DNA from 4 places in the Pseudomonas sp. R1-7 genome. Region 1 is predicted to be linked to each of the others. Evidence: predicted binding sites of a transcription regulator. Region 1 holds the regulator's gene; each other region holds the start of a gene.
The links. Region 1 encodes FliA, which starts transcription of late flagellar genes. Its sites were predicted from a motif close to CTAAAGTTTNNNNNNNNNNNGCCGNTAA; they were not measured.
Positions count from the first base shown of each region.

Region 2: a site for FliA is predicted at 4,954-4,981, ahead of flgM (flagellar biosynthesis anti-sigma factor FlgM). Genes of this name have one in related genera too.
Region 3: a site for FliA is predicted at 3,593-3,620, ahead of J3P79_RS02155 (methyl-accepting chemotaxis protein). Genes of this name have one in related genera too.
Region 4: a site for FliA is predicted at 4,926-4,953, ahead of J3P79_RS14235 (methyl-accepting chemotaxis protein). Genes of this name have one in related genera too.

Region 1 covers NZ_CP071661.1:4,215,455-4,222,623, forward strand. The annotation lists gene J3P79_RS18750 (flagellar motor protein) at 1-447, opposite strand, end outside; gene J3P79_RS18755 (protein-glutamate methylesterase/protein-glutamine glutaminase) at 447-1,580, opposite strand; gene J3P79_RS18760 (chemotaxis protein CheA) at 1,629-3,878, opposite strand; gene J3P79_RS18765 (protein phosphatase CheZ) at 3,909-4,694, opposite strand; gene J3P79_RS18770 (chemotaxis response regulator CheY) at 4,713-5,084, opposite strand; gene fliA (RNA polymerase sigma factor FliA) at 5,252-5,995, opposite strand; gene fleN (flagellar synthesis regulator FleN) at 5,992-6,822, opposite strand; gene flhF (flagellar biosynthesis protein FlhF) at 6,937-7,169, opposite strand, start outside.
Region 2 covers NZ_CP071661.1:1,577,849-1,585,017, forward strand. The annotation lists gene J3P79_RS06970 (sensor histidine kinase) at 1-267, shown strand, start outside; gene J3P79_RS06975 (glutamine synthetase family protein) at 508-1,749, shown strand; gene J3P79_RS06980 (MFS transporter) at 1,820-3,181, shown strand; gene J3P79_RS06985 (flagellar brake protein) at 3,248-3,994, opposite strand; gene J3P79_RS06990 (flagella synthesis protein FlgN) at 4,087-4,554, opposite strand; gene flgM (flagellar biosynthesis anti-sigma factor FlgM) at 4,603-4,917, opposite strand; gene flgA (flagellar basal body P-ring formation chaperone FlgA) at 5,090-5,854, opposite strand; gene J3P79_RS07005 (chemotaxis protein CheV) at 5,932-6,858, shown strand; gene cheR (protein-glutamate O-methyltransferase CheR) at 6,913-7,169, shown strand, end outside.
Region 3 covers NZ_CP071661.1:470,064-477,232, reverse strand. The annotation lists gene ubiB (ubiquinone biosynthesis regulatory protein kinase UbiB) at 1-533, shown strand, start outside; gene hisI (phosphoribosyl-AMP cyclohydrolase) at 615-1,013, shown strand; gene J3P79_RS02180 (phosphoribosyl-ATP diphosphatase) at 1,006-1,338, shown strand; gene J3P79_RS02175 (twin-arginine translocase TatA/TatE family subunit) at 1,363-1,650, shown strand; gene tatB (Sec-independent protein translocase protein TatB) at 1,661-2,062, shown strand; gene tatC (twin-arginine translocase subunit TatC) at 2,059-2,856, shown strand; gene J3P79_RS02160 (16S rRNA (uracil(1498)-N(3))-methyltransferase) at 2,853-3,560, shown strand; gene J3P79_RS02155 (methyl-accepting chemotaxis protein) at 3,664-5,580, shown strand; gene J3P79_RS02150 (DUF6124 family protein) at 6,385-6,726, shown strand; gene mdoH (glucans biosynthesis glucosyltransferase MdoH) at 6,817-7,169, opposite strand, start outside.
Region 4 covers NZ_CP071661.1:3,164,297-3,171,465, forward strand. The annotation lists gene J3P79_RS14220 (TonB-dependent siderophore receptor) at 417-2,465, opposite strand; gene J3P79_RS14225 (sodium:solute symporter family protein) at 2,698-4,467, opposite strand; gene J3P79_RS14230 (DUF4212 domain-containing protein) at 4,479-4,745, opposite strand; gene J3P79_RS14235 (methyl-accepting chemotaxis protein) at 4,989-6,785, shown strand; gene J3P79_RS14240 (YbdD/YjiX family protein) at 6,886-7,083, opposite strand; gene J3P79_RS14245 (carbon starvation CstA family protein) at 7,099-7,169, opposite strand, start outside.

The DNA of each region.
Region 1 (7,169 bases):
CATGCTCTCGAACACCTTGGCCGCTTCGATGTCACGGCTTTCCTGGGTGTAGAAATCCACTTCCAGGATGCTGCGGATCGCTTCGGGTTCGGCGCCGTCCACCAGCAATTGAAGACCCTTGCGCGAGTAGCTGTCGGGTTCGGCATCGGCCACCCCTTCCAGACCCAGCAGGCCTTCCTTGCGAGCGGTCAGGCTCCAGTTCACTACGCGGTCGATGCCACCGGCCAGGTCGACGCGAGGCGGAAACAGAATCCACACCAGGACTTGCATGGCCCGCTTGAACGCGCTCATGGGCGACTGCAACAGCGCAGCGCCGACGGTGCCACCGATTACGATCAACGCAGCCGGGCCGTTGGCCAGTGCACCGAGATGACCGCCTTCCAGATAATTGCCACCAATGATGGCGACGAACGCCATGATGATGCCGATCAGGCTGAGCACATCCATTACAGGCACGCCTCGACCAGATGTTTACCCATGTCGTCCAGGCTGTAGACCGCGTCGGCCAGGTCGGCCTTGACGATCGCCATGGGCATGCCATAGATGACGCAGCTGGCTTCGTCCTGGGCCCAGATCGCGCTGCCGCCCTGTTTGAGCAGGCGCGCGCCTTCGCGACCGTCGGCACCCATACCGGTGAGCACAACCGCCAGAACTTTGTCGCCGTAGGATTTCGCCGCAGAACCGAAAGTGATGTCCACGCAAGGCTTGTAGTTCAAGCGCTCGTCGCCCGGCAGGATTTTCACCGCGCCACGACCATCGATCATCATTTGCTTGCCACCCGGCGCCAACAGCGCCAGGCCTGGCCGCAGGATGTCGCCATCCTCGGCTTCCTTGACGCTGATGCGGCAGAGCTTGTCCAGGCGCTCGGCGAACGCCTTGGTGAACGCGGCGGGCATGTGCTGGATCAATACGATCGGCGCCGGGAAATTCGCGGGCAGCTGGGTCAGGACCCGTTGCAATGCCACCGGGCCGCCCGTGGAGGTGCCGATGGCGACCAGTTTGTAGGCCTTGCGCTTGGGCGCTGGCGACGACGGGCTGGCTGGCGCCGGGCGAGCGGGCGCCGGAGCCGGAGCACTGCGAGCCGGCGCCGGATTGAAACTGCTCGACGCAGAAGGCGCAGGCGGTGGCGTTGGCGCAGCCGTCGGCGCTGGCGCCGGTGCGCTGTAGGCACTGACGCGGCGATTGCTGCGGGAAATGCTGTGGACCTTCTCGCACAGCAACTGGCGGACCTTGTCCGGGTTGCGCGAGATGTCTTCGAAGTTTTTCGGCAGGAAGTCCACCGCCCCGGCGTCCAGCGCATCGAGGGTCACCCGGGCGCCTTCGTGGGTCAGGGAGGAGAACATCAAGACCGGGGTCGGACAGCGCTGCATGATATGCCGCACGGCCGTGATGCCGTCCATCATCGGCATCTCGTAGTCCATGGTGATCACGTCCGGCTTGAGGGCCAGGGCCTGATCGATCGCCTCTTTGCCGTTAGTCGCGGTACCGACGACCTGAATACTCGTGTCCGCCGAAAGAATTTCCGAGACGCGGCGACGGAAAAACCCCGAATCGTCCACCACCAGGACTTTAACTACCATAAACACTCCGTTAGACGAGACGCGGCCCTGGGCCGCGCCCCTCCAGAATCAAATACGCCGGGCGGCGTAACGCTTGAGCATGCTCGGCACATCGAGAATCAATGCGATGCGACCGTCGCCGGTGATGGTGGCGCCGGACATGCCCGGGGTGCCTTGGAGCATCTTGCCCAACGGCTTGATGACCACTTCTTCCTGGCCCACCAACTGGTCGACGACAAAGCCGATCCGCTGGGTACCTACCGATAGGATCACCACATGGCCTTCGCCCTGTTCCACATGGGCGGCGGAGCTGACCAGCCAGCGCTTGAGGTAGAACAGCGGCAGCGCCTTGTCCCGCACGATGACCACCTCCTGCCCGTCGACGACGTTGGTACGCGACAGGTCGAGGTGGAAAATCTCGTTGACGTTGACCAGCGGGAAAGCGAACGCCTGGTTGCCCAGCATCACCATCAGGGTCGGCATGATCGCCAGGGTCAATGGGACCTTGATGACGATCTTCGAGCCCTGCCCCTTGGTCGAGTAAATGTTGATCGAACCGTTGAGCTGGGAAATCTTGGTCTTCACCACGTCCATGCCCACGCCACGGCCCGACACGTCGGAGATCTCGGTCTTGGTCGAGAAGCCCGGGGCGAAGATCAGGTTGTAGCACTCGGTGTCGCTCAGGCGGTCGGCGGCATCCTTGTCCATCACACCACGCTTCACGGCGATGGCACGCAGGACGTTCGGGTCCATGCCTTTGCCGTCGTCGGAAATCGACAGCAGGATGTGGTCACCCTCCTGCTCGGCGGCTAGGATCACCTTGCCGCTACGGACCTTGCCCGAGGCTTCGCGCTCTTCCGGCGACTCGATGCCGTGGTCGACCGCGTTACGCACCAAGTGGACCAGCGGGTCGGCCAGGGCCTCGACAAGGTTCTTGTCCAGGTCGGTCTCTTCACCCACCAATTCCAGGTTGATTTCTTTCTTGAGCTGGCGAGCCAGGTCACGAACCAGGCGCGGGAAGCGCCCGAAGACTTTCTTGATCGGCTGCATCCGGGTCTTCATGACCGCGGTCTGCAAATCGGCCGTGACCACGTCGAGGTTCGACACGGCCTTGGACATGGCTTCGTCCTGGCTGTTGAGGCCCAGGCGCACCAGGCGGTTACGCACCAGCACCAGTTCGCCGACCATGTTCATGATCTCGTCCAGGCGCGCGGTGTCGACCCGAACGGTGGTCTCGGCTTCGCTGGCCGGTTTTTCGGCGGGCGCGGCGGAAGGAGCCCGAGCAGGGGCAGGCGCCGCTGCGGCGGCAGGCTTGGGTGTTTCAGCTTTCGGTTCCGCTGCCTTGGCAGCCGGCTTCGGCGCGGCCTTGGCGGCGGGCGCGGCAGTGGCGGCAGCGGCAGGCGCAGCGGCAGCCGCACCCACTTCGCTGAACTTGCCCTTGCCGTGCAGTTCGTCGAGCAGCGATTCGAATTCGTGGTCGCTGATCAGATCGCTACCGGCTGCCGCGGCCGCTGGCTTGGCCGGCGTCGGCGCCGAAGCGATGGCCGAGTCCAGTGCATCGACGGCAAAGTTGCCCTTGCCGTGCAACTGGTCGAGCAAGGCTTCGAATTCGTCATCGGTAATGTCCGAGTCATCACCCGCTGCCTTTGGCGCAGCCGGGGCAGCCGGGGCCGCGACCGCATCGGCGGCGAACTGGCCCTTGCCGTGCAGTTGGTCGAGCAGCGACTCGAACTCATCGTCGGTAATTTCATCGCTGGCAGCGGCATTGGCGGCTGGCGCAGCAGGTGCGGCCGGAGCCTCGGCTTCGGCCTTGACGGCGCTCAGCGAGTCCAGCAGCGATTCGAATTCGTGATCGGTAATGTCACCCGATTCTTCGGCAACCGGCTCTTCAACCACAGGCTCGGCAGCCGGCGCGGCTTCGTCAGCCGACTGCGGCTCGGCCAGGCGCGACAGCGCGGCGAGCAGCTCGGGGGTGGCTGGGGTGATCGGCGAGCGCTCGCGCACTTCGCTGAACATGCTGTTGACCGCATCCAAGGCTTCGAGCACCACGTCCATCAGCTCCGAGTCGACGCGACGCTCACCCTTGCGCAGGATGTCGAACACGTTCTCGGCAATGTGGCAGCACTCCACCAGCTCGTTGAGCTGGAGGAAGCCGGCGCCTCCTTTTACAGTGTGGAAACCGCGAAAAATTGCATTGAGCAGATCCGCATCATCAGGTCGGCTTTCCAGCTCGACCAGCTGTTCGGACAGTTGCTCTAGAATCTCGCCGGCCTCAACCAGGAAATCCTGAAGGATCTCTTCATCGGCGCCGAAGCTCATTAATGGCTGCTCCTAAAATAGGGCTAAAACTCAAAATCCAAGGCTGGACAACAAATCGTCCACATCGTCCTGACCGGACACAACGTCTTCTCTTTTATCGGCATGAATTTGCGGACCTTCACCCTGAGAGAGATGTTTTTGTGGATCTTTTTCAGCAAGTATCGCCGCGCGGTCGTGTTCGATGCCGGCAAAGCGATCCACTTGGCTTGCCATCAACACCAGCTTGAGCAAATTGCTTTCAACTTCGGTGACCAACTGGGTCACGCGCTTGATCACTTGGCCGGTCAGGTCTTGATAGTCCTGGGCCAGCAAAATGTCGTTGAGGTTGCCGGCCACGGCGCGGTTCTCGGTGCTGCTGCGCGCCAGGAATCCGTCGACCCGACGGGCCAGTTCGCGAAATTCCTCGGCGCCGACTTCGCGACGCATGAACCGTCCCCAATCGGTGCTCAACGCCTGGGCTTCCTCGCTCAGGCCGTTGACCAGGGGCGTTGCGCTTTCCACCAGGTCCATGGTGCGGTTGGCCGCGGCTTCGGTCAGCTTGACCACATAACCCAGGCGCTCGGTGGCGTCGGTGATCTGCGAGACTTCCTCGGCCTGCGGCATGTTCGGATCGATCTGGAAATTGACGATCGCGCTGTGCAGTTCACGGGTGAGCTTGCCGACTTCCTGGTACAGACCACGATCCCGGGTCTGGTTGAGCTCATGAATCATTTGAACCGCATCGCCGAAGCGGCCCTTTTCAAGGCTGTCGACCAGTTCGCGGGCATGTTTTTTCAGGGTCGATTCGAAATCGCCCATTGAAGATTCGTTGTCCATAGCTCCCCCGTGGCGCCGTTAACCGATGCGTTCGAAGATTTTTTCGATCTTCTCTTTCAACGCCTGGGCCGTGAAGGGTTTGACCACATAGCCGTTAACACCGGCCTGGGCGGCTTCGATGATCTGCTCGCGCTTGGCTTCGGCAGTGACCATCAGCACCGGCAGGTGCTTGAGTTTTTCATCGGCGCGCACGTGGCGCAGCAAGTCGATACCGGTCATGCCAGGCATGTTCCAGTCAGTCACCAGAAAGTCGATGCTCCCGCTGTTGAGGACCGGAATGGCGGTAGTGCCATCGTCGGCCTCGACCGTGTTGGTGAACCCGAGGTCACGCAACAGGTTTTTTATGATCCGCCGCATCGTTGAGAAGTCATCAACGATGAGGATTTTCATGTTCTTGTCCAATTCGACCTCCAAGCAGTCTTAAACGCGCCCAGCACCTGGACGCGCCATTTCAATCAATCCGGCACAACACTCGACAACGGTCTGGAGCACAACGGGTGGAGACTGGCCCGGCGCGTGCCATGCCAGCCTCGTTCGCAGTGTCCCCACACTGCTCGTCAGCGCGCTCGCCACTCCCCCAAACGCCCCCGCAAGCGGGCCGCGCACTGGCTGTGTAACTGGCTGACCCGCGATTCGCTGACCCCCAGGACCTCACCGATTTCCTTGAGGTTCAGCTCTTCGTCGTAGTACAGCGCCAAGACCAGTCGCTCACGCTCCGGCAAATTGGCGATCGCATCCGCCAGCGCGCTCTGGAAACGCTCATCTTCCAGGTCACGCGACGGCTCCATGTGAGCACTCGCGTTATCCTCGTGCAGCCCTTCGTGCTCGCCGTCCTGCAACAGGTCGTCGAAACTGAACAGGCGACTGCCCAAGGTATCGTTCAAAATCCCGTAATAATCATCGAGACTCAACTGGAGTTCGGCTGCAACTTCGTGATCTTTAGCGTCTCGTCCGGTTTTCGCTTCAATCGCGCGAATCGCATCACTGACCATGCGCGTATTGCGATGCACCGAACGCGGCGCCCAGTCGCCCTTGCGGACTTCATCGAGCATCGCCCCGCGGATGCGGATACCGGCGTATGTCTCGAAGCTGGCGCCCTTGCTCGCGTCGTATTTGTTCGACACTTCGAGCAGGCCGATCATGCCCGCCTGGATCAAGTCCTCGACCTGCACACTGGCCGGCAAGCGCGCCAGCAAGTGATAGGCGATGCGCTTGACCAGGGGCGCGTAACGCTCGATCAACTCGTACTGGGCGTCCCGTGCCGATTTTTTGTAGAGATGGTTGTAACCGCTGGCTGTCATAACACGGGCCCTGCTGTTTGTTGCACGAGACGCTCGACGAAAAATTCCAGATGCCCGCGTGGGTTGGCCGGCAGAGGCCAGGTATCGACTTTCTGGGCGATCGCCTTGAACGCCAGCGCGCATTTGGAACGTGGAAAAGCTTCATAAACGGCACGTTGCTTCTGGACCGCCTTGCGTACACTTTCGTCGTAAGGCACTGCGCCGACGTATTGTAGGGCGACGTCCAGGAAGCGGTCCGTGACCTTTGTCAACTTGGCGAACAGGTTGCGTCCTTCCTGTGGGCTCTGGGCCATGTTGGCCAGGACGCGGAAGCGGTTCATGCCATAGTCGCGGTTAAGCAGTTTGATCAGGGCGTAGGCGTCGGTGATCGACGTCGGTTCGTCGCAGACCACCAGCAAGACTTCCTGGGCGGCGCGGACAAAACTGACCACCGAGTCACCGATACCGGCAGCCGTGTCGATCACCAGCACATCGAGGTTGTCACCGATGTCGCTGAACGCCTGGATCAGGCCGGCGTGCTGCGCAGGCGTCAGGTGCACCATGCTCTGGGTGCCGGAGGCGGCCGGCACGATGCGAATCCCGCCGGGGCCCTGCAACAGCACGTCGCGCAACTCACAGCGCCCTTCAATCACGTCCGCCAGCGTGCGCTTGGGTGTGAGCCCCAGCAGCACGTCGACGTTCGCCAGGCCCAGGTCGGCGTCCAGCAGCATGACCCGTCGGCCAAGCTCTGCCAGAGCCAGGGACAAGTTCACTGACACGTTAGTCTTCCCGACGCCACCTTTGCCGCCGGTCACCGCGATCACCTGTACGGGATGCATGCTGCCCATGTTCGTTCTTTACCTTGTCTTACTTAGACGGAGGCCACATTACTGGCTGCGCGTTCACTCGGAACAATGCATGGCAGACCATCGATGTAGGTACAAAAAATATTCATGATTACCTCAGCCAACCTGCTTGGTCGGGCTGTGGTAGATGTCAGCGAACATATCAGCCATGGCTTCTTCGCTGGGTTCTTCCTGCATTTGCACACTCACGGCACGACTGACCAGTTGATGACGGCGCGGCAGATGCAAATCATCCGGGATCCGCGGCCCGTCGGTCAGGTAGGCCACCGGTAGTTCATGACCGATCGCCAGGCTCAACACCTCGCCCAGGCTTGCCGTTTCGTCCAGCT
Region 2 (7,169 bases), 2.6 Mb from region 1:
CAGGCATTGTTGATCAGCGTGAGCGACGAGGCCGGGCAGTTGGTGCTGACCATCAATGACGACGGCGAGGGCTACCCGGCCGAGATGATCGAGCGTCAGGCCGAGTACGTGCAGGGTATCAACCACAGCAGTGGCAGCACTGGGCTGGGCTTGTATTTCGCCGCCAGGATCGCCGGGCTGCACCAGCGCGGCGGCTTGAGCGGGCGTACCGAGATTGCCAACGGCGGTGTGCTGGGCGGCGGCGTGTTCAGGCTGTATCTGCCCTGAGCCAGCCTTCGGTCGGTACAGAACCCTGTGCGTTCCATGTCAGATGTTTATTGTCTCGGAGTGCTTGATATTCCGAACAGCCGGAGCCTATTTTGTACGGGTTGCCGTTCGCGGCTCGCACATAACAAGGATTGCGTCATGACGACCGATGGCCAGCGTTCACTCGCACAGCGATTGACGGGCATTGATGAGATTGAATGTGTCACGCCGGATTTGAATGGCGTACCCAGGGGCAAGGTAATGAGCGCCGAGGGCTTCCTTGAAGGCCGGCGGTTGCAGATGGCGCGGGGTGTGTTGCTGCAATGCATCATGGGCGGTTACCCGCCAGCGCGCTTTTATGGCAGTGACGATGGCGACTTGGCGTTGGTGGCCGATCCGCAGCAGATTCATCGCTTGCCGTGGAGCCATCCGCCACGCGCCTTGGCGATCTGCGATGCCGACGAGCTCAGCGGTGAAAGCTCGCCTTTGTCGACGCGTGGCCAGCTCAAGGCCGTGATCGCTCGGTATGCCGCGCTCGGGCTGGCGCCGGTCGTGGCGACGGAGCTGGAATTCTTTGTGTTCGCCCCCAATCCGGATCCTGCCCAGCCGTTCCTGCCGCCGGTGGGCCTGGACGGTCGACGCGAAGATGGCCAAGCGGCGTTCAGCATCAGTTCCAACAACGGCCTGCGTCCGTTCTTCGCTGAAGTTTATGAATGCATGGCGGCCTTGGGCTTGCCTCGCGACACGTTCATGCATGAAATGGGCGTCAGCCAATTCGAAATCAATCTGCTCCACGGTGATGCTCTGCTGCTGGCGGACCAGACATTCCTGTTCAAGCATCTGCTCAAGGAAGTGGCCCTCAAGCATGGCCTGACGGTGGTCTGCATGGCCAAGCCGCTGGCGCGGACGCCTGGCAGTTCGATGCACATTCACCAGAGTGTCGTCGAGCTGGACAGTGGTCGCAATGTGTTCAGCGACGAGGCGGGAGAGCCGACGGCAACGTTTCGGCACTTCATTGGCGGGCAACAGGCCGGCATGGCGGATTTCACCGCGCTGTTCGCGCCGAACGTGAACTCCTACCACCGCCTCTGCCATCCATTTGCCTCGCCAAACAATGCGTGCTGGTCCCATGACAATCGTTCGGCCGGATTGCGGATTCCTGCGAGTCCGCCGGTGGCCCGGCGGGTCGAGAATCGTTTGCCGGGAGCCGACGCCAACCCTTACCTGGCAATTGCCGCCAGCCTGGCGGCGGGGCTCCATGGCATAGAAAATCGCCTGGAACCGGGCGACGCGATCCAGGGTGAGTTCGAGGTGCCGGATAATCTGTCCTTGCCATGTACCTTGCATGCAGCCCTCGAACGTCTCAAGCGTAGCCACTTGGCGAAGGAACTGTTCGGTACCGAGTTCATCGAAGGCTACATTGCCTCGAAGACCCTGGAACTGACCAGTTTCTTTGACGAAATCACACCCTGGGAGCGGCGCGTCTTGGCGGCCCAGGCATAACGAACCGTCGCATTCGGGCTATCTTCGAACGATAGCCCTTACTCACCTCAAGGAGCCGCTCGGAACGCCGATGCGCCAAATCTGGAAACCTTTTCGAGCGCTTTATTTCGCCTCGCTGATGATGCTTATCGGCTCGGGCCTCTTGAGTACTTACCTGGCCCTGCGCCTGGCCGCCGACAACGTGGACAGCCTGTGGGTCGGTGCGCTGATGGCAGCGAACTACTTCGGCCTGGTGCTGGGCGGCAAGATCGGCCACCGCTTGATTGCCCGGGTCGGGCATATTCGCGCCTATTCGGCTTGCGCCGGGATCGTCGGCGCGGCGGTGTTGGGCCATGGCCTGGTGGACTGGCTGCCGGCCTGGATCGTGCTGCGGATGATTGTCGGCCTGGGCATGATGTGCCAGTACATGGTCATCGAAAGCTGGCTCAACGAGCAGGCCGATGCCAAGCAGCGCGGGGTGGTGTTCAGCGGCTACATGATCGCTTCGTACCTGGGACTGGTGCTGGGCCAACTGATCCTGGTCATGCATCCGGCCCTGGGACTGGAATTGCTGATGTTGGTGGCCTTGTGTTTCGCCCTGTGCCTGGTGCCAGTGGCGTTGACCCGGCGGATCCACCCGGCTCCGCTGCATCCGGCCCCCATGGAGCCGCGCTTCTTTATCAAGCGTGTGCCGCAGTCGCTGACCACGGTGTTGGGCTCCGGGCTGATCGTTGGCTCCTTCTACGGCCTGGCGCCGCTGTACGCCTCTCAGCAGGGCCTGAGCACCGAGCAGGTCGGCCTGTTCATGGGTTGCTGCATCTTTGCCGGCCTGCTGGTGCAATGGCCGTTGGGCTGGCTGTCGGATCGTTATGATCGAGCCCTGTTGATCCGCTGCTTCGCGCTGGCCCTGGTGGTGTGTGCATTGCCGCTGGCCATTTTGTCGAAGGTGCCGCTGGAAGTGTTGTTCGTCGCGGGGTTCTGCTGTTCGCTGGTGCAGTTTTGCCTGTACCCATTGGCGGTGGCGTTTTCCAATGACCACGTCGAAGGTGATCGCCGGGTGTCGCTCACCGCGATGCTGTTGGTGACCTACGGCGTTGGCGCGAGTATTGGCCCGTTGGTGGCGGGTGTGCTGATGAAGCTTTTCGGCAGCCAGATGCTCTACGGCTTCTTCGCGTTGTTCGCGTTGGTACTGGTGTGGCGGATTCGGCCGAAAGCGGTCACCAACTTGCACCAGGTCGACGACGCTCCGCTGCACCATGTGGCCATGCCGGACAACATGACCAGCTCACCGCTGGTGGCGTGCCTCGATCCGCGGGTCGACGAGCAGGTGGTGCAGGAGCAGATGCAGACGTCGCCCGATCCGGACGCCGAGGTGGAGCCAGAGCTGGAGCCGGTCACCGAAGACGCCGGTGACCAACCGCCACCGTCCGATTTCACCCAGGCCAGGCCATGAGTCCGGCATAAAAAAACGGGCAATCCTTGCAAGGGATTGCCCGTTTTTTTATAGCGCGCGAGAAACTCAGAAATCGTCTTTATCGAACCGGCGGGCTTCACGCTGCAATTGATACACGAACCGTTCAACCTGGCGCTGTACCAGGCCGCTGATATTGTGGAAGCGCACGCCAGCGAAGGTGGTGTTGATGCGCTCTTCGAAATGCAGGTAGCGCAGCTCCACGGGTGCAGTCATGTTGCCGAACGGCAGGGCGGCGATGAAGCGTTCATAAACCTGGCCCAGTTGCAGCCGCTCGGTGATGTCGCCGTCGAAGCGCAGCTTGCATCCGGTTGCGGAGATATCCAGCAGTTTGCCGTTGACCGGAGACTTGAGCTTGTCGCCACCCAGTTCCACGTTAACCAACTGCGCCAGTTTCAGTGCGGCCCGGAAGGCGTTGCGACGTTGGTGGTAAACCACTTCTTCAGGCAAGGCGCCGCGATAGCAGCGACCGTCGCTCGACTCTTGGATGGTCAGCGGACCGTTGCCTTCCCACGCAATGCGCACGCCGTCATGGAAACCCTCGACGCGAAACGGCTCGCCCGCCAGTAGGAAACGTTCACCGTCCCGAGGAATCATTTCGTCCAGGGCGATGGTGTTGCTGTCGCGATCGACATCCACCAGGTAGCTCTGGAACCGCTGGCTGCGCTCGTGAAAGGTGATGATCAGCGGGTCATGGCTGTCTTGCAGCATCCGCAGGTTGCCGGAGATTTCCAGAGGGGTGGTGAGGACCTTGGGTGGCTGCGGAGCATCATCCGCGTTTGAGGCATTGAACACGGTGGGTCAATCTCCAGGCAAAATACGACTACAAAGAGCCAGCATTTTGCCAGCATGTATCGCGCGTTGATAGTGCGCCGGCATCGTTCGCTTCATGCCTGGCTGAGCGGGCGGTGCTTGACCATTTTTGCGGTCGAGCCGCGGGCGTCATAGAGCGTCGGGATTTCGCCGCCGTTGAGAATGCGCAACTGATTGGCGGTGGCGGCCTGCTGCATCTGGATGGACTGGCCGTTTCGAGCGTTGGCGGCCTGGCATTGGTTGAGCAGGTCGTTGAGCACCGCGCTTTGCGACAACAGCTGATCGCCGATCGGCGATTGGCTGGCCAATTGCTCGAGGCCACTGTTATCGGCGGGCAGGTTGAGGCTGGCGAGAATTTCGCTGCGCTTGCGGCCATGCTGGTCGAGCAAAATGATCAATGCCTGTTTCTGCGCCAGAATGTTTTCCAGCAGCGGCATGTCCCGCCCGTGCAATGCCAGGGCTTCGGTCTGCAACAACTCCAGTAATTGTTGCGCTGGAGCGAAGTCGTCGGTGATCAGTTGCAATAAATGAGTGTCGTGCATGGCTGGCCTTGGGTCTTAAGCGTCCAAAAGCCTGGCGCAGGCGTTGGCCTAGCGCTGGGCTTCGAAGTTGAGCAGCTTGCTGGCTACACGGTTGCTGTCGACTTGATAGCTGCCATCGGCGATTGCTGCTTTCAACGCGGCCACGCGGGCGTTGTCGACGACAGGTTGATCGCGCAGCTTGTCAGTGACCTTCTGCAACTGTTGAGCCTCATTGCTGAGGTGTACCGACTCCCCGTTCTTGACAGTGGCGGCCTGGTCGGCTGGCTTGGATTTGTCGGTTTCGACGGTTTCCTTGCTGGCGCTGGTGCGCGTTGTGCCTGTCACGGGCGAGGAGCTGTTTAAACGATTGAAATCGATGACCATGGTAAAAAACCTCTGGGTATTTGGACGCTTGCCATGTTTTCGGCCATCCCCAAAAAAACTTTAGGCTCATTTTTTCAAATGAACGAGCGCACGTCTGCGCTTGCCCTGTACAAGGCACAGTCTAGGGAACACCGAGGTCAAGCGCCAGCCTGTCTACCCTCCTTGCGGCCTCTTACATAGCCACTTCTACCTGGCCAGGCGCTATCACCTGGGCCTTGATGACTCGCTGGGAGTTGAGGTTCTTTACCCGAATCTGTTCACGCATGCCGCCGTTGGCCAGGGCCTCGCCGGGCATCCGCACGGCCAGGGTTCCGCTGCGAGCGGTAATGACCACCTGGTCGCCCTTGCGAACCACTTCGGCCTGTTCCAGATGCACCTGGGTAATCACTTGGTCGGCGACCATTGGTCGGACAAGTTTCTGACCAATGGCCTCATCGACGGAGGTCAAGAAGCCCTGGCTGATCTGGCTGACGTCGCGTTCACGCAAGACCACGTCCTGCGGCTCGACAATCCCGGCGCGCTTGAGTGGACGAGTGGTGGTGACAATTTCCCGATACAGACGCACTTGAGCGGGCACGAACACGGTCCAGGGCGCCGCGCTGTCGCAACGAACCCTCACCGTGACGCGGCCCAGCGGCCGGGCCGGGCTCTCCAGCGAGGCAGTCAATTCCCTGTCACACATTGGCATGCGCAGGCGAGGGTCGAGCTGGTTGACTTCGATCTCGTAGCGACCTTCGGTTTGACTGGTTGCCAGGTAGTCTTCTACGGTGAACTCAAGAAAGCCCTGAGTGACGCCGATAAGGAGATCAGGCAAGGTTACAGCAGCAGCACCGACGGCAGGACCGCCAGACGCGAGCAGGCAGGCAGCCAGCAGTGCACCGAGCCAGTGGCGGCAGTGAGTGGTCAGGCGTCGAGAAAATGTCGTTTGTGCGTTCATGCCGGTTCAATAGCAAGCCCCGTGCCGTTTAGTGATGAATGCGCGACGGACACATTAGCGTGAGTAGGAGTCAGGGCATGGCGGGAGTGATGGATTCGGTAAACCAGCGCACACAGCTGGTGGGTCAGAATCGCCTGGAGCTGTTGTTGTTCCGTCTCGACGGCCAACAGTTATATGGAATTAACGTGTTCAAGGTTCGCGAAGTGCTGCAATGCCCTAAGCTCACCCTGATGCCGAAATCCAGTCCCGTCGTGTGCGGTGTGGCGAATATCCGGGGAGCGACCATCCCGATTCTCGACTTGGCGATGGCGACCGGTTCCGGCCGGTTGCTGGACCAGAGCAATCCGTTTGTGATCATCACCGAGTACAACACCAAGACCCAAGGGTTCCTGGTGCGGTCGGTGGAGCGCATCGTCAACATGAACTGGGAAGAGATCCATCCACCACCCAAGGGGACCGGCCGCGATCACTACCTGACGGCGGTGACCCGGGTTGATAACCAATTGGTGGAAATCATCGACGTGGAGAAGATCCTCGCCGAAGTGGCGCCGACCCCGGAGACCATTTCCGTTGGCGTGGTGGATGCCGAGACCCAGCACAAAGCAGTTTCCCTGCGTGTGCTGACCGTCGACGATTCTTCGGTGGCACGCAAGCAGGTTACGCGCTGTCTACAAACGGTCGGCGTCGAAGTGGTCGCCCTGAACGACGGACGGCAAGCGCTGGATTATCTTCGCCAGTTGGTCGATGAGGGCAAGAAGCCGGAAGAAGAGTTCCTGATGATGATCTCCGACATCGAGATGCCGGAGATGGACGGCTACACGCTGACATCGGAGATACGCAGCGACCCACGCATGCAAAAGCTGCACATCATCTTGCATACTTCGTTGTCCGGGGTGTTCAACCAGGCGATGGTAAAGAAAGTCGGCGCCGACGATTTCCTGGCGAAGTTCCGGCCCGATGACCTGGCTTCCCGGGTTGTCGAACGAATCAAGACAGCAGGCTAAAGGTCGGGCGCGTTGTGCGCCCGGCAAGTCAACACAGTGAAAAGAGGCGGTATCTTGTCTACGGGTAATTTGGATTTCGAACAGTTCCGGGTCTTCCTGGAAAAAGCCTGTGGCATCTTGCTTGGTGAAAACAAGCAGTACCTGGTGTCGAGCCGTCTCAATAAATTGATGGAACAACAGGGCATCAAGTCATTGGGCGAGCTGGTCCAGCGTATCCAGACCCAGCCGCGCAGTGGCTTGCGCGAAATGGTCGTGGACGCGATGACCACCAACGAAACCTTGTGGTTTCGCGACACCTATCCCTTCGAGGT
Region 3 (7,169 bases), 2.2 Mb from region 1:
AATTCGAAGCGGCGATCCGCACCGTGTGCGAACCGATCTTCGAAAAACCGTTAAAGGATATTTCCTTCGGCCAGGTTCTGATGCGCCTCTTCCAGACCGCGCGACGCTTCAACATGGAGGTCCAGCCGCAGTTGGTGCTGCTGCAAAAGACCTTGTTGAACATCGAAGGCCTCGGCCGCCAGCTGTACCCGGACCTGGATTTGTGGAACACCGCCCAGCCCTTCCTCGAACGCTGGATGCGCGAGCGGATGAGCCCGAAAGCCTTGCTGGGCAACGTTCAGAGCCAGTTCGAACAAATCCCGCACCTGGCCAACATGACCCGCGATCTGCTCGAACGCATGTCCCAACCCCACGCCAACGACCCTGCCCCGCCGTGGAAACGCCGTCGGGACGACTGGTTCCTGCGCCTGCTCGGCGCGGCCCACCTGGGCGGCGGCGCGGTGCTGGCCGCCGGTGGGCCATTGAGCCAACTGGGCCATTGGCCCGCCGGTGTCATGGTGGTCGTCGGTTTGTATCTGGTCGTTCGCCGATAGCCAGCACCGGTTCTCACTGGCACACTGTTTCAACGCTGGGCCCGCCGATTCGAAGCGCGCGGCCCATGGTCGGAGTCGAAGATGAAAAACTGGCAGGACGAGATCAAATGGGACGCCGACGGCCTGGTGCCGGCCATCGCCCAGGATCACAAGACCGGGCGCGTGCTGATGATGGCCTGGATGAACCGTGAAGCGTTGGCCCTGACCGCCGCCGAGAATCGCGCCATCTATTGGTCACGTTCCCGTGGCAAGCTGTGGCGCAAAGGTGAAGAGTCCGGGCATGTGCAGCACCTGCATGAGATGCGCCTGGATTGCGACGGCGACGTCATCATCCTGATGGTCGAGCAGGTCGGCGAGATTGCCTGCCACACCGGCCGTCAAAGCTGCTTTTATCGTGTCTTCGAGAACGGCGACTGGAAGACCGTCGACCCGGTGCTCAAGGACCCGCATGCCATTTATTCAGGACATACCCATGAGTGACACCCTGACCCGCCTGGCCCAGGTGCTGGAAGAGCGCAAGGGCGCCGCGGCCGACAGCTCCTATGTCGCCAGCCTGTACCACAAGGGCTTGAACAAGATTCTGGAAAAAGTCGGCGAAGAGTCGGTCGAGACCATTATCGCTGCCAAGGACGCCGCCATCAGCGGCGACTGCAGCGACGTGATCTACGAGACCGCCGACCTGTGGTTTCACAGCCTGGTGATGCTGGCCCAACTGGGACAGCATCCGCAGGCCGTACTGGATGAACTGGACCGTCGCTTCGGTCTGTCCGGGCACGTTGAGAAAGCCTCGCGCCCGTCCGCCTGATCAACTTTTGAGAGGAATAGCCACATGGGTATTTTTGACTGGAAACACTGGGTCGTCATTCTGGTGGTCGTGGTGCTGGTGTTCGGTACCAAGAAACTCAAGAACCTCGGCACCGATGTCGGTGAGTCGATCAAGGGTTTCCGCAAGGCCATGAACGATGATGAGAAACCGGCCGAACCGACGACCAACCAGGGTCAAACCGTGCAGCCGGCCCAACCGGTACATCCGCAGGCTACACAGCCTGTAAACGCGCCGAACACCATCGACGTGCAGGCCCAGAAAGTCGAAGAGCCAACCCGCAAAGACTCGTGAGCACTGACTAATGTTTGGGATCAGCTTCACTGAACTGCTGCTCGTCGGCCTCGTCGCCCTGTTGGTACTGGGCCCTGAGCGCCTGCCGGGCGCTGCGCGTACCGCCGGCCTGTGGATCGGCCGCCTGAAGCGCAGCTTCAATGCGATCAAACAGGAAGTTGAACGTGAAATCGGCGCCGACGACATCCGTCGGCAGCTGCACAACGAACACATCCTGTCGCTGGAACAGGAAGCGCGGAAAATTTTCACGCCGACCCAGCATGAGCCGACGCCGGTGCAGCCAGCGGCCGAGCCGGCGATCGCACCCGTCGAAGCTGCGCCAACAGTGGCTGAACCGGCGAAACCGGTCGATCCGGCACCTGCGACGACACCGACTCCCAACGATCCCACTTTGCCGCCGCGAGCCCCATGAGCGATATCCCTGAAAACGACCAGCCGATGCCGCTGGTATCGCACCTCACCGAGTTGCGCACCCGTCTGCTGCGTTGCGTCGCGGCGATTTTCATTATCTTCGCCGGGCTGTTTTCGTTCACCCAGCAGATCTACACCTTCGTCTCCACGCCGCTGCGCGAGTATCTGCCTGTGGGCGCGACGATGATTGCCACCGATGTGTCGTCGCCGTTCCTGACGCCACTGAAACTGACGATGATGGTCTCGCTGTTCCTGGCGATCCCGGTGATCCTGCACCAGATCTGGGGCTTCATTGCACCGGGCCTGTACAAGCACGAAAAACGCATCGCCGTGCCGCTGCTGGTGTCGAGCATCATGCTGTTCTACACCGGCATGGCCTTCGCGTATTTCTTGGTATTTCCGCTGATTTTCAAATTCTTCGCCGCCGCCACTCCGGCGGGCGTGGAGATGATGACCGACATCACCAGCTACCTGGATTTCGTCATGACGCTGTTCTTCGCCTTCGGCGTGGCGTTCGAAATCCCGGTGGCGGTGGTATTGCTGGTGTGGATCGGCGTGGTCGACGTCGCCTATCTGAAGAAAATCCGCCCGTACGTGATCATCGGCTGCTTCGTGGTCGGCATGATCCTGACCCCGCCGGACATCTTCTCCCAGACTCTGCTCGCCGTGCCGATGTGGCTGCTGTTCGAAATCGGCATTCTGTTCGGTGCCCTGGTTCGCAAGCGCCGGGAAGAAGAGCCCGAGGACCAGCCCGTCGATGACCACAACGACCAGCCACCAGCGACCCAAGCGTGAACCTGCTGTTGCTCGAAGAGGCCGATTTCATCGGTCCTGACCGCGTCATCCTGTGTGATCGCCGGTTGACGCACATGCAGGAAGTCCACCGCAGCGCCGTCGGCGACAGCCTGCGGGTCGGGCGCATCGGCGGCTTGATGGGCACGGCCCACGTGTTGCGCCTGGATCCTCGCGAGGCCGAACTGCAAGTGACCCTCGACCAGCCGCCACCGGCCAAGCTGCCGCTGACCCTGGTGCTCGCCCTGCCGCGTCCGAAAATGCTCAGGCGAGTGTTCCAGACCGTAGCGACCATGGGCGTGCCGCGTGTGGTGCTGGTCAATAGCTATCGCGTGGAAAAGAGCTTCTGGCAGACGCCGTTCCTTGAGCCCGAGGCGATTCGTGAGCAGTTGATCCTTGGCCTGGAGCAGGCCAGGGACAGCGTCCTGCCGGAAATCGTCATCGAAAAACGCTTCAAACCCTTCGTCGAAGACCGCCTGCCGGCTATCGTGGACGGCACTCTCGGGCTGGTCGGCCACCCGGGCAACCACCCGCCGTGCCCCCGGGCCCTGACGGAACCCGTAACCCTGGCAATCGGCCCCGAAGGCGGCTGGATCCCCTACGAGATCGACCTGCTGGGCAAGGCCGGTTTGCAACCCGTGCAGCTTGGTGAGCGGATCCTGCGGGTGGAGACAGCGGTGACCGCATTGCTTGCCAGGTTGTTCTGACGCCTCCTTCACCACGAAATCTTGACAATTTCCTACAGATCCCAACAAAGCCGCCGATACAGTCCCCATAAAACCAAAATCAGCGCTCCAAGGGAGTATCAGCATGTTCGGGTGGCTTGCCCAGGGTCTGGGAAATGTAAGCGTTAACCGCAAACTCGGCGCAGGCTTTGGCCTGGTGCTGCTCCTCACCTTGATGATTGCGTTCACCGGTTGGTCCGGCCTCGGCAATGTCATCAGCCGCGGCGACAAGCTGGGGTTCATTGCCAGTCTCAACGACCTGAGCAAGGACTTGAACCTGGCCGCCATCGACTACAACACCACCCGGGGCGAGAAAGGGCCGCAACAGGTCAATGATCTGCTTGGCAAACTCGAAGCCGGGCTGAAAACCGCTCGCGAGTTGATTGAGCAGCCAGCCGACGTTGCACTGATCGACCAGCAACTGGCCGCCGTCGCCGAATACAAAAGCGCCTTCGCCCAGATGACCAGCGCCACCGTCAGCCGCGAAGATGCCCGCAGCAAGCTCGGCGCCAGTGCCGACAACACGGTGGCCCGCGTCGCCGAGGTGGAAAAGGCAACGTTGCAAAGCGGCGACATCACGCAATTCAACAGCGTGGTGGCCCTCAGCAAGGCAATTCAACAGGCGCGCTATCAGGTTCGCGGCTACACCTACAGCGGCAAAAGCGAGGCCCAGCAGCCGGCCATCGATGCAATCACCGATGTCTTGAAACTACTGGCACGCTTGCCTGCCCAGCTACCTGAAGAACACTCCGACAGACTTCAACAGGCCAGCGACTCGATGAACACCTATCGAGCGGCGGTCAGCCAGTTCCGCGATTCCCAGCTTGATAACGGCGCCGCATTGCAGAGCATGAGTCAACAGGGCCAGGTACTGATCGATTCCAGCCAGAAGCTCACCGTGTCCCAGACCGCCGTGCGCGACCACGACACCGCCCAGGCCAAGACTGTCCTGATCGCAGCCGCCGCCCTGGCCCTGCTGTTTGGCGTGATTGCCGCGCTGCTGATTACCCGGCAGATCGTCGGCCCGCTGGATGAAACGCTGAAAGTGGCAGAACGCGTCGCCGCCGGCGACCTGACCCACAACCTCACCTCCGAACGCCGCGACGAACTCGGCCAACTGCAACGCGCCATGCAACGCATGACCGTGGGCTTGCGGCAGTTGATCGGTGGTATCGGTGAAGGCGTCACCCAGATCGCCAGCGCCGCCGAGCAACTCTCGGCCGTCACTGAGCAGACCAGCGCCGGCGTCAACAGCCAGAAAGTGGAAACCGACCAGGTCGCCACGGCCATGCATGAAATGACCGCCACGGTGCAGGAAGTGGCGCGCAACGCCGAGGAAGCATCCGAAGCCGCCGTCGCTGCCGATCAACAGGCCCGTGAAGGCGACAAAGTGGTCGGCGAAGCCATCGCCCAGATCGAACGCCTAGCGAAGGAAGTGGGCAATTCCACTGCTGCCATGGGCGACCTGAAACGTGAAAGCGACAAGATCGGCAGCGTCCTGGACGTGATCAAGTCCGTGGCCCAGCAAACCAACCTGCTGGCCCTCAACGCCGCCATCGAAGCAGCCCGCGCCGGTGAAGCCGGACGTGGTTTCGCGGTGGTGGCCGATGAAGTCCGCAGCCTGGCCCAGCGCACCCAGAAGTCTACCGAAGAGATTGAAGAACTGATCGTGGGCCTGCAGACCGGTACCGAACAGGTCGCGACCATCATGGACAACAGCCGCAGCCTGACCGACAGCAGCGTCGAACTGACCCGCCGCGCCGGCGGCTCGCTGGAGAACATCACGCGCACGGTTTCAGCGATCCAGTCGATGAACCAGCAGATCGCCGCGGCGGCTGAGCAGCAGAGTGCGGTGGCCGAGGAGATCAACCGCAGCGTGCTGAATGTGCGTGATGTGTCGGAGCAGACGGCGTCGTCCAGTGAGGAGACGGCGGCTTCCAGCGCGGAGTTGGCACGGCTGGGGGTTCATTTGCAGACGTTGGTGGGGCGGTTTAGGGTCTGACTTGGCACCCGAGATCAATGTTCATGAGGGGGCGGCTTTAAAGCCGACCTGGCTCTGAGTGACCGCGTTTCTACTGTGAGAGCGAGCTTGCTCGCGATAGGGGTGCCACAGTCGACGAAAATGTTGGATGTGCCGCCCTCTTCGCGAGCAAGCTCGCTCCCACAATCGGATCGGGGTATGACCGGAGAATCAGGTCGGCTATAAGGCCGCCTCGCTTTAGACCTTGATCTTGATCTGGGCCGCCCCGTTAACCACGCTGGCCGAACGCAGGCATTGCGCAGTGGGCATCCCGGCATGGATGCCGGGATAGCCGCGCTGGGCCATGGATGGCCCTTCGCGGCGGGCCCACGGAGCAATGCCGGAGTGAGGGCACACCGAGCCTGGGAGAGGTGCCGAGTGGTGGGGCAATCCTTTTTGGTTACTTTTTTGGCGTCTGAAAGTAAGGGCGGAACCTTAAGCAGCCGTTACCCAAATAACGGATATACACACAAAATCCCCAACTCCCACAGTCCGTCATCCCAAGGCTACGGCGCCTTGCGCCATTGCCTACAACTACGCCAGAATCCGCCGGCTTGTGCGCCTTGGCCCCGGGCTCTAACGTTTGCAGGTCGCTGTCAGTTCAGCGATCGGGTTTAGCAGCTCGGCACAATATCAAGGCACGCAGGTCCGCTTCATGGCGGCTGTGCGTGGGGCACTTCGGTGCGCCGGGTTCCTTGATTCCTGGTCTGCTAACCCGCGTACTGCCGCCACCCTTTTCGTTTAGCAGCGATGTCTGGCGGCTCCATCAATCAAGGAGCGTCAACCATGTACAAAGCCACACCCAACCCTCCAGAACCAGAAACCGATCCCAAGAAACTCCAGGAAGCCACCGATCGCGCGCTCGACTACTACCTGAACCCCAAACAGGCAGAATCCGAGAACAAGCCGTCGCCAGGCCAGCTTTTCACCGTCGTCGACGGCATCGACACCGAAAGCCTACTGGCCAACCTCAGCGAAAACCTGGCCTCAGCCGACGCCATGGTCAGTGATCTCGCGTTCGACCTGAAAGGCTCGCGACGCCATATTGCCCTTGGTATTCAGCAACTGATCGAGCTGAGTGGCATGTTGGCAAACCGAGCACTGGACAACGTCAATACACAATCCTGACCTTGCCACGGGCGGTGATCAAAAACTCATATAACGCCCAACAAAAAGCCCCGCATCCTTTCAGAAGCGGGGCTTTTGCGTATCAGGCGATCAAGCCACTTGAGGCTGTACGCTCACCGGCTGCAGCGGCAGCAACGGTGCGTGCGGATCGGCCTTGACCGACTTACGCCATGCCGCCAGCCACTCCGGATGCGCTTCGCTCCAGACCAGCTCATGCAGGCGGGACAAGGCCACCGGGTCACTCAACAGCGCCAGTCGCTCGGTATTGTTGAGCCCCTCTGGGCCAACCTTCAGGGCATGACGGACACGCTCGACCCGCAGCCATTCGATGGGCTCGGCCTGACCATGACGCGAAGTGGCCAACGCGCACGCCAAGGCGTTCTGTTGTGGATCGACCACAGCCCGGATGAAACCGTCGTTCAGCGCGTGCCAACGGTTTTCAT
Region 4 (7,169 bases), 1.1 Mb from region 1:
CCTCCCTTTTGTGTCTACGTATCGAAATTCCTGTCTGCTGGGTTGTCGTGGAGTCGTAGCAAGGGCTGTGCCTAATTACGGCGGATCGGGACATTGCTGGAAAAACCGGCTCGAAACGCTGAAAAAGCGAAATTTCTTTTCGATTTTGCGACGCAGACAGGTTTGCAGGCTGAAACGTTTACCCCAGTTTCGGGCGCCAGCCCCACAAACGGGTCGAATCGGTGCAGGCAGGCGGAAAGTCGAGGCCGAACGCCCCGAAAAGGGGAAATTAATACTCACCGCTGAAACGCTTCGCTTGGTTCAACCATAGCTCACGCGCGCAGACTTCACAGGAAGAACGGCACGGTAGGACGAAAGTGCAGCCGAAAAAAATGCCCGGACTTTGCTGCCCGGGCATTTTTATTGGAGCACCGTGATTAGAACGTCACGCTGGCACTCAACCTGGCGGTACGCGGCTCGCCCACGTTGACTTGCAACTGGCTGCCGGTGGAGGACGGGTAGTACTGCTTGTCGAAAAGGTTGTCCACGTTCAACTGCAGCGAGGTCTTTTGCCCGAACATCGGCGATTCCCAGCGCAGGAACGCGTCGGCGACGGTGTAGCTGCTGAGCCAGAAATCGTTGGCGGCGTTGGCGGCGCGCTCACCGACATAACGCGCACCGGCCCCGGCGTGCCAGGCACCGAATTCGGCCGGGACGTTCAAGTGGTGCGTCAGGTACAGGCTGGCGGTGTGTTTGGGAGCGTCGGGCAGGCGGTGGCCTTCGTTTCGCGGGTCGTCGAGAATTTCGGTGTGGGTGTAGGCGTAGGTGCCGATCAGGTCCCAACGTTCGGCGAGGCGACCGGTAATGTCCAGCTCCAGGCCTTGGGAGCCAACCTTGCCCGCGGCTTCTGCCAGCGTGACGCCGTTGACCGTCGAAGACGTCACGACATTTTTCTTCTCGATATCGAACAGCGCGAGATTGATGTTCAAGCCTGGCAGCGGATCGTATTTGGCGCCGATTTCGTAGCTGCGGCCCTCTTCCGGCTTGAAGGTGCTGAGGTTGTCATCAACGGTATCGTTGGGTTTGAACGAACGACTGTAGTTGCCGTACAGCGACAATTCTTCGGTGGCTTTGTAGACCAGGCCCAGGAACGGGACGAAGGCATCGCCGTTGTCGTCGCGAACAGGCACGCTGGTGACCAACCCTTGCTTGGCGAACTGATCGTAATGCTGGTAGCGGCCACCAAGGACCAGGATCCAGCGGTCATCCAGGTGCCAGTTGTCTTTCAGGTACACCGAACTGGACGTCAACTGGTTGCTCAGGTTGCTTTGGGTCGGGCTGATGACGCTGGGTTCTCCCAGGCCGCCGTACACCGGCGCAGTGATATCGAAGCCCCCTCTTACAGGCCCACGGTAAGTCTTGCCACGGTATTGGTCCGACACCTGGTTATCGACGCCGACCAACACGTCATGGCGTTGGCCGAACAGCTCCTGCCTGCCGATGAAATCCCAACTGGCGTAACGGGTTTCATCATCGTAATGGGCGCCATTGGCGGCTCGACGCAGGTTGTTGCCCACCAGCGAGTTGGGCTGCGCAATCGAAAGACTGTACCGGTCATTGTTCCAGCCATACGTCACCCGCGTCTTCCACGCATCGCTCAGCTCATATTCGAACCGAGCGGTGGCCGTCTCGCGAATCCCTACGCTCTTGGCCCAAGGCTCATCCAGGCGCTTGTCATAGTCGATATCGGCCGGATGCCCGTTTTTGAACACGGTGCCCCGGTCAAACGGATTGGAATATTCGTTGTACTCATAGCTCAAATTCAACGAAGCCCGCTCGCCGGTCCAGGCCAGCGACGGCGCCACCAGTGTGCTCTCGTTGATCCCATAGTTGCGCCAGTAATCCTCGTGGCCGCGTTCGGCGATCAGGCGATAGGCCAGGCCGGTGTCGCCCAAAGGCCCAGTGGTGTCCAGGGCCATGGTGCCGCCGCCCTCGCTGTAGGCGGAGCCGCTCAACGTGGTGCTCTGGGTGTATTCGGGTTTCTTGCTGATGACGTTGACCAACCCGCCGGGCTCCAGCGCGCCGTACAGCATCGAGGCCGGGCCCTTGAGCACTTCGACCCGGTCGGTGGTGGCGCTGAAGTTATGGCCCAGGTTCGAGCGTACGCCGTCGCGCAGGATCGAGCCGTCGTCGTTGGTGCCGAAACCGCGCTTGACCAGCGAGTCCCGCGAGCCACCCAGGGTGTTGCCCTGGCTGACGCCGCTGACGAATTTCATCGCGTCCGCCAGCGAGCGCACCTGATAGTCCGCCAGGGTCTGCTGGGTCACCACGTTGATCGATTGCGCTTCTTCCTTGATCGGTACATCGCTCTTGCTCGCCGTGCTGGCTTGCGTCGCCGTGTAGCCTTCGTCCTGAATGATCCGACTGCCTTGCACGTCCGTAGTGGGCAGTTCGAGAGTGTCCTGTGCCTTCACGGGGCTTGCCATGAAGCAGCAGGACAGCGCGGGTAAAACACATTTGACGAGGGCATTGCGGTAGGCGAAAGGGGTGGAACGATTCAAGACGCGCACTCACAGAGGGTTGGAAATGAGAGCGAATATACTTTGAGAATGATTCCCAGTAAATCTTTCTGACATTTCCACTCTTGACTCTGAATGCGATCAAGGGCGCCGGATGATGAGTCCGGCGCCCTTGAGGATTGCCCTTCCCGTCTGAAGATCAGTGATCGATGGCGGCGCCGGCCCCCCTCGGTACGCGGATGTCCTCGACCAGGTGCTGGATGTGCTCCGGCGGCGGCGCGGTGAAGCGCGACACGACCAAGGCTGCCAGGAAGTTGAAGACCATGCCCAATGTACCGATCCCTTCGGGAGACACACCGAGCCACCAGTGTTCCGCCGTGTTCATCGTCGGGTTGACGAATTTGAAGTAGACGATGTAGGTGAACGTGAAGGTCAGCCCGACGATCATCCCGGCAATCGCGCCTTCGCGGTTCATGCGCTTGGAGAAGATCCCCATGACGATGACCGGGAAGAAGGACGACGCCGCCAGCCCGAAGGCGAACGCCACCACCTGGGCGACGAACGCGGGTGGATAGATGCCGAACAAGCCGGCAATCAGCACCGCCACGCCGGCCGCGATCCGTGCCGCGAGCAACTCCTGCTTCTCGTTGATCCTTGGCATGATGTTGCTTTTGAGCAGGTCATGGGAGATCGACGTAGAGATCACCAGCAATAGCCCCGCAGCCGTGGAAAGCGCGGCCGCCAAGCCACCCGCGGCGATCAAGGCGATTACCCATCCTGGCAGGCCGGCGATCTCGGGGTTGGCCAACACCATGATGTCGTTGTCGACATAAAGCTCGTTGGGCACCGGCGAGAGCTGGTTCTTGAGCAACCGCTGCTCATGCGCCCCGCGCTCGCCGGTAAAGCTCGGCGCGCCCACCAGCGCTGCGCCCGGGCTGTACTGGATGATGCCGTCGTTGTTCTTGTCCGCCCAGGCAATGAGCCCGGAATTTTCCCAGGCCTTGAACCAGGCCGGCGCGGTTGAATAACTGACGTTGGGAATGGAGGTCAGCAGGTTGGTCCGGGCAAAGGCCGCCACAGCCGGTGCGGTGGTATAGAGAATCGCGATGAACAGCAATGCGTAGCCGGCTGACTTGCGTGCATCCCGCACAGTGGGTGTGGTGAAGAACCGCACGATCACGTGGGGCAAGCCCGCAGTGCCGACCATCAGCGCCATGGTGATGAAAAACACATCCATGGTCGATTTGGTGCCATTGGTATAAGCGGTAAAGCCCAGCTCGGCGCCCAGTCCGTTGAGTCGCTCGATCACGCTCTGCCCCGAGCCTGCAGCTTCGCTGATAAAGCCCAACTGCGGGATCGGATTGCCCGTGATCATCATCGAGATGAAGATCGCCGGCACCATGTAGGCGAAAATCATCACGCAATACTGCGCTACCTGGGTGTAGGTGATGCCCTTCATGCCGCCCAGCACAGAATAGAAGAACACGATGGCCATGCCGATCATGACGCCGGTATTGATGTCCACTTCCAGGTAACGGGAAAAGACGATCCCGACACCGCGCATCTGCCCCGCCACATAGGTAAAGGAGATGAAAATCACGCAAATCACCGCCACCACCCGCGCCGTCTGCGAGTAATAACGCGCCCCGACGAACTCGGGCACGGTGAACTTGCCGAACTTGCGCAGGTACGGCGCCAGGCACATCGCCAGGAGCACGTAGCCGCCGGTCCAGCCCATCAGGTAGACCGAGCCGTCGTACCCGGCGAAAGCGATGATTCCGGCCATGGAAATGAACGACGCCGCCGACATCCAGTCGGCACCGGTGGCCATGCCGTTGAGTACGGGGTGTACGCCTTTACTGGCAATATAGTATTCGCTGGTGGAACCGGCCCGCGTCCATATGGCAATGCCAATGTACAGGGCAAACGAGGCGCCGACGAACAGGTAGATCAGGGTTTGGGTATCCATGCTCGTCGGCCTCAGTCTTCGTGGACGTCATATTTGCGATCGAGCTGATTCATCTTCCAGACATAGAAGAAGATCTCGAGCACAAAGACGTAGATGGACCCTTGCTGGGCAAACCAGAACCCCAGGGGCGCGCCGAAGAAACTGATGGTGTTGAGTGAGTCGACCAGCAAGATGCCGAACCCGAACGACACCAGGAACCAGATGGCCAGTAAGACCAGCATCCAGCGTAGGTTTTCCGTCCAGTAGGCACGCGCAGCCTGTTGCTTTTCAGTGGACATGAAGCCGCCCTCTTGTTTGTTGTTATTGTTTTGCACTTGAAACCGTAGCAGTCGCCGGGCAAGGCGCTAGTACGACTTTCGTCTAATTCGTAACAGCAGGTATTGACATCCCTTTCGCAGCGAAAAGACCGGGCCAGCCCGCACTGGCGTTTCAGGGTGATATCAAATCGCCCAAACTGCCTAAAGCTTTGCCGTTATCGGTCGAATGTATGCCATCGAATCTTTTTTTTCCCTGGAGCTGTGATGCAGACGTTAAAGGCCTTGTACGAGTCTATCGAGATGCAATTTTTCGATACCCTCACAAAAAAGCTTTCAAGCCTTTTCCTGTTGGTTGCGGTCAGCGCCTTGCTTTATTGGGTTGCCCTCAGCGCCCGCGCCGACATCGTCCTGCAGTTGCGCACTGCCCAGCTTGACGCCGCGCTGCTGGGACAGATCGAAGCGCGCCTCGACAGCCTCACCCATGCCCTGTTCTTCGGCGCGCTGCTGACGCTGGGCATGGTCAGTTTCATGGTCTGGTACTTCCGCCACCTGATCGTGCGTCCCGTCACCGTCATGACCAAGGCCCTGGAAGAGATCGCCAACGGCGAAGGCGACTTGTCCAAGGACCTGCCGCTGGTCACCCACGACGAGATCCGCACGCTGGCCGCGACCTGCAACCGTTTCCTGGCCAAGCAGCGCGAGATCATCAGCAACGTTCAGGCATTGACGGTGCACATCGCCGTCGAATCGGCCCGCTCGCTGAAGAACATCAGCGATTCCAGCGACAGCGCGACCCACCAGGCGCGCTTCGCCAAGGAAGTGATGGAGCAAAGCAATACTGCCGTTGGCCGTATCGAAGAGGTGTCGCGCCAGACCCAGGGCATTTCCGGCACCACCGCGCAGAACCTGAGCATGGCCCGTGACTCCTACGCCGAACTGCTGGAAGTGACCGGTAACATCAGCGAAATCTCGAGCAGCCTCGGCGAGTTCGCCGGGCTGGTGGATGCCCTGAACCAGCGTTCTTCGAGCATCAAGTCGATCGTCGGCCTGATCCAGCAGATTTCCGCCCAGACCAACCTGCTGGCCCTCAACGCCGCCATCGAAGCAGCGCGTGCCGGGGAAAGTGGCCGTGGCTTTGCGGTGGTGGCCGATGAAGTGCGCACCCTGGCGCAGAACGTCAGCCGGGCCACCGACGACATCTCGCGCAACATCGACGCCATGCTCCAGGAGGTCAGTTCGACCCACGAACAGACCACCCAGATCAGCCACAGCGCCCGGGAAACCCAGAAAGTGGTGGAGCGCGCATCCGGCCATTTCGAAAGCATGATCGTCGACTTCGAATCCACCAACGGCAAGCTCGCCGACATCGCCGACCATATCCAGCAGTTCGCCGACACCAACACCGGCATCAATGAACGCGTCACCCAGATCCACGCCGACAGTCAGTCGATCGACCAGCGCATGCAGCAATCGGCGACCGCCACCCGCGACCTGTCCGGCGTGGCTGAGAAGGTCCAGACACTGTTGGGCCGCTTCGTGCTCGGCCACGGCAAGCTGGACGCCGCCATCACCCGCGCCAGCGAATGCCGCGACACGCTGCAGGTTCATCTGCAGGCTTTGCAGGACGAAGGCGTCAACTTGTTCGACCAGAATTACCAGTTGATTCCCGGCACCGATCCCAAGCAGTACATGACCAGCTATACCGAACGTTTTGCCCGGGTCTGCCAGGAGGAATGCGACAAGCTCACCCGCAGCACGCCGGGCGGCAAGGTCTCGTTCATTGTCGATACGAAGGGTTATTGCCCGGTCAACAACAGCTGGGTCTCCAAGCAACCCACCGGCGACCGCGCGGTCGACCTGCCGGTGTGCCGCAACAAGCGGATCTTCAACGACCCGATCGGCCTGCGCGCTGCTGGCAACGTCCAGCGCTTCCTGCTCCAGACCTACCTGCGCGACACCGGGGAAATCATGACCGAGATCGACGTGCCGTTCTTCTTCGGCGGCCGTCACTGGGGCAACTTGCGGGTAGGCTTCGACGCAGCGGTGTTGCTGGCGGACTGATCAAAGGATCAAGCCAGACAATTGTGGCTCATGCAAATCCTGAAACCACCCCAAAAACAACTGTGGGAGCGAATTCGCTCCCACAGGAATTGACCTCAGTTCAACAACACTTCGGCCCACCCTTGCCGCCGTAACGGGCCTCCTGGCGCTCTCGGAAGAACGCCTCGTAGTCCATCAGCGGCTTGTCCGGGTGTTTGGTTTGCATGTGCTCGACGTAGTTGTCGTAGTCGGGCATGCCGACCATCAGGCGGGCGGCCTGACCGAGGTATTTACCGAGGCGACTCAAGTCATTGAACATCGTTGCAATCCTCTCTCAAGCGTCCGGCAGGGCCTGGAATGGCGCTTCTTTGTCCGTGCGCTCTTTCGTGCCCCAGGCGGCGATGC